2 regions of the Candidatus Sarcina troglodytae genome follow, and region 2 is predicted to be linked to the other one. Evidence: riboswitches for the same ligand, from Rfam matches in the RefSeq annotation. Region 2 holds a riboswitch; the other holds the start of a gene.

What was found. Region 2 has a riboswitch for FMN ahead of HH195_RS08730 (ECF transporter S component). Riboswitches for the same ligand answer to the same signal wherever they lie in the genome.
Region 1: another riboswitch for FMN. It lies ahead of ribD (bifunctional diaminohydroxyphosphoribosylaminopyrimidine deaminase/5-amino-6-(5-phosphoribosylamino)uracil reductase RibD); the one in region 2 lies ahead of HH195_RS08730 (ECF transporter S component).

What each region holds. Positions count from the first base shown of each region.
Region 1 is NZ_CP051754.1:236,974-242,279, forward strand. Features, by position in the region: gene HH195_RS01060 (glycoside hydrolase family 94 protein) at 1-1,964, shown strand, start outside; gene HH195_RS01065 (zinc ribbon domain-containing protein) at 2,053-2,487, opposite strand; FMN riboswitch at 2,713-2,829, shown strand; gene ribD (bifunctional diaminohydroxyphosphoribosylaminopyrimidine deaminase/5-amino-6-(5-phosphoribosylamino)uracil reductase RibD) at 3,103-4,188, shown strand; gene HH195_RS01075 (riboflavin synthase) at 4,277-4,924, shown strand; gene HH195_RS01080 (bifunctional 3,4-dihydroxy-2-butanone-4-phosphate synthase/GTP cyclohydrolase II) at 4,984-5,306, shown strand, end outside.
Region 2 is NZ_CP051754.1:1,908,027-1,913,332, forward strand. Features, by position in the region: tRNA gene HH195_RS08705 (tRNA-Trp) at 124-198, opposite strand; tRNA gene HH195_RS08710 (tRNA-Trp) at 227-301, opposite strand; gene tsaE (tRNA (adenosine(37)-N6)-threonylcarbamoyltransferase complex ATPase subunit type 1 TsaE) at 485-949, shown strand; gene tsaB (tRNA (adenosine(37)-N6)-threonylcarbamoyltransferase complex dimerization subunit type 1 TsaB) at 943-1,644, shown strand; gene rimI (ribosomal protein S18-alanine N-acetyltransferase) at 1,622-2,092, shown strand; gene HH195_RS08730 (ECF transporter S component) at 2,136-2,690, opposite strand; FMN riboswitch at 2,833-2,950, opposite strand; gene HH195_RS08735 (Tex family protein) at 3,016-5,175, opposite strand.

The DNA of each region.
Region 1 (5,306 bases), 760 kb from region 2:
TAGAAAATACATCAAATAGAGACAGAGAAATATCGGTATTTTTCTATGCACAGCTTGTTTTAGGCGTGTTAAACTTTAATACTAAAAAATATATTACAACTTATAAAAAAGACAATTATATATTTGGAGAAAATAGATATTCTGAATACTTTGGAAAGTTAAAAGCTTATGCAACTATATTAGGTGGAGATAGTTTGAACTTTACTTGTGATAGGAGTGATTTCTTAGGATTTGACAAAGGATTAAAAGCCCCTAAAGCATTAAGAGAAAAAAATTTAAAGGGAGTTTTCGGAAGTGTTTTAGATTCTTGTTTAGTGATCCAAAGTAAAATAAAACTTAATGCAGGAGAGAGAAAAGAGCTTGTAGTACTTTTAGGTGAAGAAGAGGTTTTAGAGGATATAGAAAATAAAATAAATAAATATTCTAACATGAACAATGTGGATGAAGCTTTAGAGGATATTAAAGCTTATTGGAAAAAATTTTTAGGTGCTATACAGGTTAAAACATCAAATAAATCTATGGATTATTTATTAAATGGGTGGCTTTTATATCAAAATTATAGTTGTAGATATATGGCGAGAACAGCTTTTTATCAATCAGGAGGAGCCTATGGATTTAGAGATCAACTTCAAGATTCTATGTCTATCGGTCTTATAAAGCCTAATATAACTAAAGAGCAAATTTTAAAAAGTGCGTCAAGACAGTATATAGAAGGGGATGTTCAGCATTGGTGGCATCCTATAATAAATAGTGGTATAAGAACTAGATTTTCAGATGACCTTTTGTGGCTTCCATATGTTACTGCCGAATATATAAACTTTACTGGAGATTATACGATTTTAAATGAAGTATCTCCTTATTTAGAAGATGAACCTTTAAAATCTGGTGAAGATGAAAGATATACAATAGTTAATCAATCATCAAAAATGGGAAGCATATATGAACATTGTATAAAAGCTATAGAAAAATCATTAAAATTTGGAATTCACAATATTCCTCTTATGGGGAGTGGAGATTGGAACGATGGTATGAGTACTGTTGGCAATGAAGGAAAAGGTGAAAGTGTTTGGCTTGGTTGGTTTATATATGATATACTTTCAAGATTTGATGATATTTGTACTTATATGAATGATGTTGAGCATAAAGAAAAATATTTAAAAATGAAAGAGTTTATAAGGGAACATTTAGAGAAAAATGCTTGGGACGGTAGTTGGTATAGAAGGGCTTACTTTGATGATGGAACTCCACTTGGTTCAAAGGAAAATATTGATTGTAAAATAGATTCATTAGCACAAAGTTGGTCAGTAATATCTCATGCTGGAGATTTAGAAAGGGCTAAAAAGGCTATGAGTTTTGTTGAAAAATATTTAATTGATGATAATTTAAATATAATAAAATTGCTATCTCCACCATTTGAAAAGTCTAAAAAAGAGGAGCCAGGTTATATTAAAGGATATGTAGCTGGAGTTAGAGAAAATGGAGGGCAATATACACATGCTGCAACTTGGGTCGTTTTAGCTTTTGCAAAACTTGGGATGGGTGAGAAAGCATTAAAATATTTTAATATGATAAATCCAATAAATCATACAAAGAACAAAGATGACTGTGAGAAATATAAACTAGAGCCATATGTTATGGCAGCTGACGTTTATATGAGAGAACCTCATGGAGGACGTGGGGGATGGAGTTGGTATACTGGAACAGCAGGTTGGATGTATAAAGTTGGACTTGAATGGCTTTTAGGATTTAAGACTTATAAAAATGAAGGATATAAAATAAATCCTCTAGTGTTAGATTCATTGGGAGATTTTGAATTAGAAATAAATAATGAAAAAGAAAATTATAAAATAAAAGTGGTGAAATTTGATGAAAATAAAATACTTATAAATGGAGAAGAAATAAAAGGTGATTTAATACCAAGAAATTTAGGTGTAGCAAATATAGAGGTTTATAGAAAAGTTTAAGAATAAAAAAATATGTTGATTTTAGTAAAGTAAAAAAATAGTTTAGCTTATCTAAAATCAACAATCATTAAAAAATATTAAAATGACATTAAGTTCTTAGGTTAAATTTATGTGAACAAGATTTGCAAGTAACAATTATAGCACCTTTTCCACGAGGAAGTCTTAATTTTTGTTTGCATTTTGGGCATTTAACAATTTTGTATTTTTTGAAATTAGTTATTTTATATTGTACTTCATATTTTATTTGATTAAAAAATGAAGGAATATTATTAAAAGTTAATCTAGGAAGAGTATCTGGGAGTTTTTTATTAAACTTAGATAATATATTGTTAACAATAAAAGTGAATCTATTAAGTTCAGTTATTCTTTTATATGTTTTTTTTGAAAAAGCTCTATATATGGCAAAAATAAAAATAGCTAAACCTATAATAGAGGTGATGTTAAAAAGACTTAATATACAACTTAATATCATCAAAAAGATAGATAGTATATCAAAACCATATGAACCGTAAAAAATTTTCATTAAAATTCCTCCTAATCTCATTTAATATATATTATATTATATTAGGAAAATATTTCACAGGAGAATAAAAAAAGAATTTTTAAATAAATATTAAAGTTTATTAATATTTTTATGAACTCATACATATATAAATATTAGTAAATTAAAAATATTTATATTAAATTTTAATGAATGTTATTTATTTTTAAATGTGAATATGTTAAAATAAAAACATAAAAATTAATAAAAAGTCTTCAGGGCAGGGTGAAATTCCCTACCGGCGGTAAAGCCCGCGAGCCTAATTAAGGCAGATTTGGTGAGATTCCAAAGCCGACAGTAAAGTCTGGATGAAAGAAGAAAATGAAAAAGCATTAGTTTAGATGATGCGTGTGTTTGATTTGTATTTATGCTCTGAAATAATATTATTTCAGAGCTTTTTAATTTTTAAATATAAATTATAGTGTATTAAAATTCATATTTATGCTTTAAAATCTTTTGAATAGAATGTTTATATAACATGAAATTTGGATTTTATTTATATATTTTTAAATGCAATCAAATTTATAGAAATGATAATTTTGAGCCCTAAAGATTTTTCTTTAGGGCTTTTATTTTTTTAGTTAGGAGGTGCTTAATGTGGACAACTTTTATATGAGTTTAGCATTAGAAAATGCTAAAAAAGGAATAGGAAAAGTTAATCCAAATCCAATGGTAGGATCTATTATTGTAAAAAATGAAAGAATAGTGGCGAGTGGTTTTCATAAATGTTATGGAGGAGATCATGCTGAAATAGATGCATTTAAAAATGCTATGGAAGATGTGGAGGGAGCTACTATGTATGTAACTTTAGAACCTTGCTCTCATTATGGTAAAACACCACCTTGTGTAGAAAAAATTATAGAAAAAAAAATAAAGAGGGTTGTAATAGGCACTTTAGATCCTAATCCCTTGGTTTCGGGAAATGGAGTAAGAAAGCTAATAGATGCAGGCATCGAGGTTAGTGTAGGAGTTTTGGAAGAGGAGTGTAAAAGAGTAAATGAAATTTTTATGAAGTATATAACAAGTAAAAAGCCTTTTGTCATTATGAAATGTGCAATGTCATTGGATGGAAAAATATGCACGAAATATGGTGAATCAAAATGGATAACTGGGAAGGAGTCAAGAAGTCATGTTCATAAAACTAGGAATATGGTTTCGGCAATAATGGTTGGGGTGGATACTGTGATAAAAGATAATCCAAAATTAACTTGTAGAATGGAAAATGGTAAAAATCCTATAAGAATTATTGTAGATAGTACACTTAGAATCCCTCTAAAATCTAATGTTTTAGTTGATGAGTATAGAGATAAAACAATAATAGCAACTACATGTTCTGCAAATAAGGAAAAGGTAGAATATATTCAGAGTTTGGGAGCTAAAGTTTTAATTGTTGATAAAAAAGAGAGAAGAGTGAATCTTAATGATTTAATGAATAAATTAGGTGCTATGAATATAGATAGTATTTTATTAGAGGGTGGAGGAACATTAAATTTTTCAGCACTTAATGAAAAAATTATTGATAAAGTTCAGGTATATATAGCACCTAAAATAATCGGGGGAAAATTAGCTAAAACTCCAGTTGAAGGCGTTGGAATTGATAAATTGAATGAAGCATTTAATCTTAAAAATTTAAGGGTTGATGTTTTAGATGAAGATATATTTATTGAAGGGTATTTCAAATAAAGAGAGATTTAATTGTTTAGCTGAAAGAAAAGTTGAGTAACTAAATTTAAAAATTAGTTTTATGGCAGATTTAATAAGGAGGTATTTTATGTTTACTGGGATAGTTGAGGAAATAGGGAAAGTTCAAAGTATAGACAGTGGAAATATATCATCAAGTTTATATATAGAATGTTCTAAAGTGTTGGAAAAAACGAAAATAGGGGATAGTATAGCGGTAAATGGAGTGTGCTTAACAGTAGTGAAAATTTTGGAGAATGGCTTTAAAGCAGATGTGATGCCAGAAACTTTAAAAAGGAGTAATTTAGGAAATTTAAGTATAGATAGTGAGGTTAATTTAGAAAGAGCGTTAACTTTTAATAGCAGATTGGGAGGTCATATAGTAAGCGGGCATATTGATGGAGTTGGAAAAATAATTTCTTTTGAGAGGGAGGGCAATGCTGTATGGATTAGCATAAGTGCTGATTTTAATTTGTTAAAATATATAATTTTTAAAGGATCAATAACAGTAGATGGAGTTAGTCTTACAGTTGCATATATAGATAATGAAATTTTTAAAGTATCAATAATTCCACATACAGAAGAAGAAACAATACTTCTAAAAAAAGGTATTGGATCTTTTGTGAACTTAGAGTGTGATTTAATAGCAAAATATGTAGAAAAATTACTTGATATTAATAAAAAAACTGAAATAAAGGATATTGATAAAAATTTTTTATTAGAAAATGGATTTTTATAAATATGCAAAGTTAAGTTATAAATTATTAAAATTAGTTAGATTATTTAGGAGGAAATATTATGAATAGATTTAGCAGTATTGATGAAGCAATTTTAGATATAAAAGAAGGCAAAATGATTATTGTAATAGATGATGAAGATAGGGAGAATGAGGGAGATTTGTTAATGGCTGCTGAAAAAGTAACTTCAGATTCTATAAATTTTATGGCTAAATTCGGAAGAGGACTTATATGTATGCCTATTGAAGAGGGTATAGCAAAAAAATTAGAATTTAATGCAATGGTTTTAAATAATACAGATAACCATGAAACTGCATTTACAGTATCTATTGATCATGTTGATACACAGACTGGAATATCTGCATTTGAAAGAGCTTATACAAT
Region 2 (5,306 bases):
CAGGTAATTTTTTCTATTATAATTATCAATTAAATATCAATTATAAATTTTTTAATACTAAATCATTAAATAAAATATAATTTTACAAAAAAATAAACTAGAAAAATAAATTTTCTAGTTTATTGGCAGGGGCAGTAGGATTTGAACCCACAACCAATGGTTTTGGAGACCACTACTCTACCGTTGAGCCATACCCCTATAATAGTTTTTTATATTTAATTTTAAATGGCAGGGGCAGTAGGATTTGAACCCACAACCAATGGTTTTGGAGACCACTACTCTACCGTTGAGCCATACCCCTAAGCACATTATGTATTATATAATAAAGTTAGATTTTTTACAATACTTTTTAATAAATATTATTTTAAAATTATTTTTGATTATACTTAATACATTTTGCATTTAACTCTATACACATCTTTTCTTTTCTTTAAAACTTGGATAAAATATTAAATAAGACCTTATTTTTAAAAGGAGAATTTTTATGGAATTTATAGTAACTAGTGTTGAAGAAACATTTAATATAGGAAAACAGATTGGTAATCTTGTAAATCCCGGTGATATAATATGTTTAACTGGAGATTTAGGAACTGGCAAAACTCATATAAGTAAAGGAATTGCTCTTGGTCTTGGAATAAAAGAACATATAACAAGCCCAACTTTTAATATAGTTAATGAATATTCAAGCGGAAGACTTGGTTTAAATCACTTTGATGTATATAGGATAAATGATCCAGATGAAATATTCGCAATTGGTTTTGATGAGTATATATTTAGTGATAGAGTAAGTCTTATTGAATGGGCAAATTATATAGAAGATTTGATTCCATCAGAGTATCTTTATATAAATATAAAAAAGATTCCTGAAAAAGGAGAAAATTTTAGAAAAATAATTATTACTAGTTTCGGGGATAGATATAATTACATAAAGGAGATTAAAAAATGTTAGTTTTAAGTGTAGATTCATCTTATAGTACTGCAACTTGTGCTTTAATTAAAGATGATAAAATTTTAGCTGAAATAAATTTAAATGATAAAAAGCAACATTCTGTTATACTTATGCGTTTAATAGATTCTATTTTAAAAGAATATGAAATAGATATTAATGATATTGATGCTTTTATAATCAGTAGAGGTCCTGGTTCATTTACCGGTCTTAGAATTGGTATGGCTACTTTAAAGGGTTTAGCTTTTGCATCTAAAAAGCCTTTAATTTCTGTATCTACATTAGATGCTTTAGCTTATAATTCTATATCATTCCAAGGAATAATTTGTCCTATAATGGATGCTCTTAGAGATAATATATATACTTGTCTTTATAAAAATGAAAATAATAACTTAACACCTTTAATTAAAGAACAATGCTTAAACATAAATGAGTTAATAACTATTTTAAAAGAGCAAACTTTACCTATAATTTTTGTTGGAGATGGAGTAGCTAAACATAAAGAATTCTTACAAGAAAACATTCCAAACAGCTTCTTTGCACCAAATCATAGTAATTTTCCTAAAGCTTCTTCTGTTGGAGAACTTGGAATTAAAAAAATTAATGATGGGATTATAGAAAATATTGATTCTATTAATCCTATTTACCTTAGAAAATCTCAAGCTGAAAGAGAATATGAAAAAAGAATGGAGATTTAAACCTATGGATGTAGATATAGTTCCTATGGAACTTTGCCATATTGATTCTGTTGTTAAAATAAGCAAGGAAAGTTTTCCTGTTTCTTGGAGCAAAGAATCTTATATAAATGAAGTTAAAAATCCATTAGCACATTATTTAGTAGCTATTTTTAATAACAAGATTGTAGGATTTATTGGTGTTTGGATAGTAATTGGAGAAGCTAACATAACCAATATTGCAGTATCTAAAGATTTTAGAGGGCACGGTATTGCAAATTTATTAATGGATACCGCACTAAATCTATGCAAAAAAAACAATGTAATAGACATCAATTTAGAAGTTCGAGCTTCAAATATAAAGGCTCAAAACCTTTATAAAAAGTTTGGCTTTATTGAAGAAGGAATTAGAAAAAAATACTACGAAGATAATAAAGAAGACGCCATCCTTATGTGGATACATAATCTTTAATTTTAAAAAAGCTGTATCAAAATCTGATACAGCTTTTATTTTTTTATATACTTTCTCTTTTAAAAACTTTTCCTACTAATCTTCTATATAGTAAAAATGTTACAACAGACGCTATAATCGCTTTTATTCCATTAAACGGAACAAGCCCAATTAATATATAATCAACAAGCTCAGCACCAACTAAATGCATACCATAAAGAGGTAACAAAAGATATATATTGGCTAATATTCCTACAACTTGCATACATATAGCACCAATTATCATACCTATTACTGCACTTTTTGCACTATTCCACTTTCTATATATAACAGCTGATGGAACTACTAAAGATATTCCTATTAGAATATTTGCAATTTCTCCAACAAAAGCTGATTGTGTTCCTTTAACTAATACTATTAAAATATTTTTTACTATTTCTATAATTATTCCTGCCATTGGTCCAAACGCAAATGCCCCCATAAGAGCTGGTACATCACTTAAATCAATTTTTAACCATGGAAACGGAGTTATAGGAAATTCAATATACATTAAAACTAATGCTATCGCACACAATAGTGCTATTTTCATAAATTTGTTCAAATCTTTTTTTTGCCCCATAATTTTTCCCCTTATAATATTATTTTTTTCGGAGCTTTATCACAATTATTCTATTTGCACTTAAATTATTTTTAAAATTTAAAATCCCCGATGAATAAATCATCGGGGTTACTGATATCATTACAACAAGAATATATTTATGACACATCTTCTCTCATCCAGACTTTAACTGTCGGCTTTGGAATTTCACCAAATCTGCTACTAAAAGCTTGCGGGCTATAACCGCCGGTGAGGATTTACGCCTCGCCCCGAAGATTCTATTTATTTACACTATTAATCTTATCAATATTGCAGTTTAATGTCAATATTTTATCGTAATGTTTTTTTAAACATCTTTCATAGAAAGTGATATTCTCTTTCTTTTTTCATCTATTTCCAATATTTTGACCCTTACAATATCTCCAACCTTTACTATATCTAATGGATGTTTTACAAATTTATTTGCCATTTGACTTTTATGAACTAAGCCATCTTGATGAACTCCTATATCTATAAAAGCTCCAAAATCCGAAACATTTCTTACAGTTCCCATAAGAAGCATATCTTTCTTTAAATCTTTTATATTTATAACCCCTGATTTTAAAATAGGTTTTGGAAGTTCTTCCCTTGGATCTCTTCCTGCTTTTTTTAATTCTTTTATTATATCTTTTAACGTAAGAATTCCCACACTCAACTCATCAGCCAATTTATTAATACCAATAATCTTTATCTTTTCATCAATATCTTTTAATTTTCCAAGTTTCAAATCTCTTTTATCATATCCTAAAATTTCTATTAATTTTTTAGCAACCTCATAAGATTCTGGATGAACAGATGTATTGTCCAAAACTTCATCGCTTTCTGAAACTCTTAAAAATCCAGCGCATTGCTCATACACTTTTTTTCCTAATCTTTTTACTTTTAAAAGTTCTTTTCTATTTGTAAACTTTCCATTTTCTTCTCTAAAATCCACTATATTTTTAGCTATTGTTCCATTTATTCCAGCTATATAACTCAAAAGAGATGGAGTGGCTATATTTAAATCTACTCCCACGTTATTAACACAATCCTCAACTACACCTTTTAGGGATTCATCTAATTTTTTGGAACCTACATCATGCTGATATTGTCCAACTCCTATAGCTTTTGGATCTATTTTAACAAGTTCAGCTAATGGATCTTGAAGTCTTCTACCTATAGATATTGCACCTCTAACTGTAACATCTAAATTAGGATATTCCTTATTTGCAAGTTCTGATGCTGAATAAACAGATGCCCCAGCTTCTGATACAATTACATAATATAAATCCTTTCCTTTTTCCTCTTTAACCTCTTTAATAAGCCTTTCAATAACATCTTCTGACTCTCTTGAAGCCGTTCCATTTCCTAAAGATATAACATCTACATCATGTTTATAAATTAACTCTTTTAAAATTCTTATACTTCCATCTATATCATTTTTAGGCATTGTTGGATACACCGTTGCATTTTCAATAAATTTTCCTGTATCATCTAAAACTGCAATCTTGCATCCTGTTCTAAACCCTGGATCAAAACCAATTACAACTTTGCCTTTTATAGGTGCTTGCATTAAAAGTGACTTTAAATTCGCCTTAAATATACCAATTGCACTTTCTTCCCCTCTAGATGTCAATTCAGATCTAATTTCTCTTTCTATCGAAGGATAAATAAGCCTTTTAAAAGAATCCCTCACCGATTTTTTTAAATATTCATCAGTTACTTCATTATTTTTTAAAATATTTTCTTCTAAATAATTAATTACTCTTTCATCATTAAAATTTAATTTAACTTGAAGTACCTGTTCTTTTTCTCCTCTGTTTATAGCTAAAATCCTATGAGACGGAATAGATTTTATAGGCTCTTTATATTCATAATACATCTCATAATTATTTCTATCATCACTTTTTCCAATAGTTTCTATGCTTCCTTTTTCTTTTATAAACTCCCTTATCCATTTCCTAAAGTTTGCATCATCAGATATTATTTCACTTATTATATCCATAGCCCCCTTTAAAGCATCCTCTTCTGACAAAACCTCTTTTTCCTTACTTATATATTTAGAAGCTTCACTATTTAAGTCACCTGAAAAAGTACCTTCCAATATAACTTGTGCTAGGGGCTTTAATCCCTTTTCAGTAGCAATTATAGCCCTTGTTCTCTTTTTAGGCTTAAAAGGTCTATATATATCCTCAACCTCTGTCAAATTTTTACATTGTATAATTTTATTTTCTAAATCTTGCGTTAAATTTCCTTGCTCTTTTATAAGCCTAATAACATCTTCTTTTTTATTTTCTAATCCTCTTAAATAAGTAAGTCTCTCAAAAAATATTCTTAATACCTCATCACTTAATCCTCCTGTTTTTTCTTTTCTATATCTAGCTATAAAAGGCACAGTATTTCCATCATCCAATAATTCTACAACACTTTTAACTTGTTTTTCAGATATATTAAGCTCTTTAGCCAAAATTTCATTTATACTTTGCATAACTTTTTCTCCTTCCCATTTTGTAACAATAATATTATATTACGTATTTTATCAAAAACAAATATTAACAAAAACAGAATAATTATATCATGCAAATCATAATTATAATTATCAACTTATAGGAGTCATAT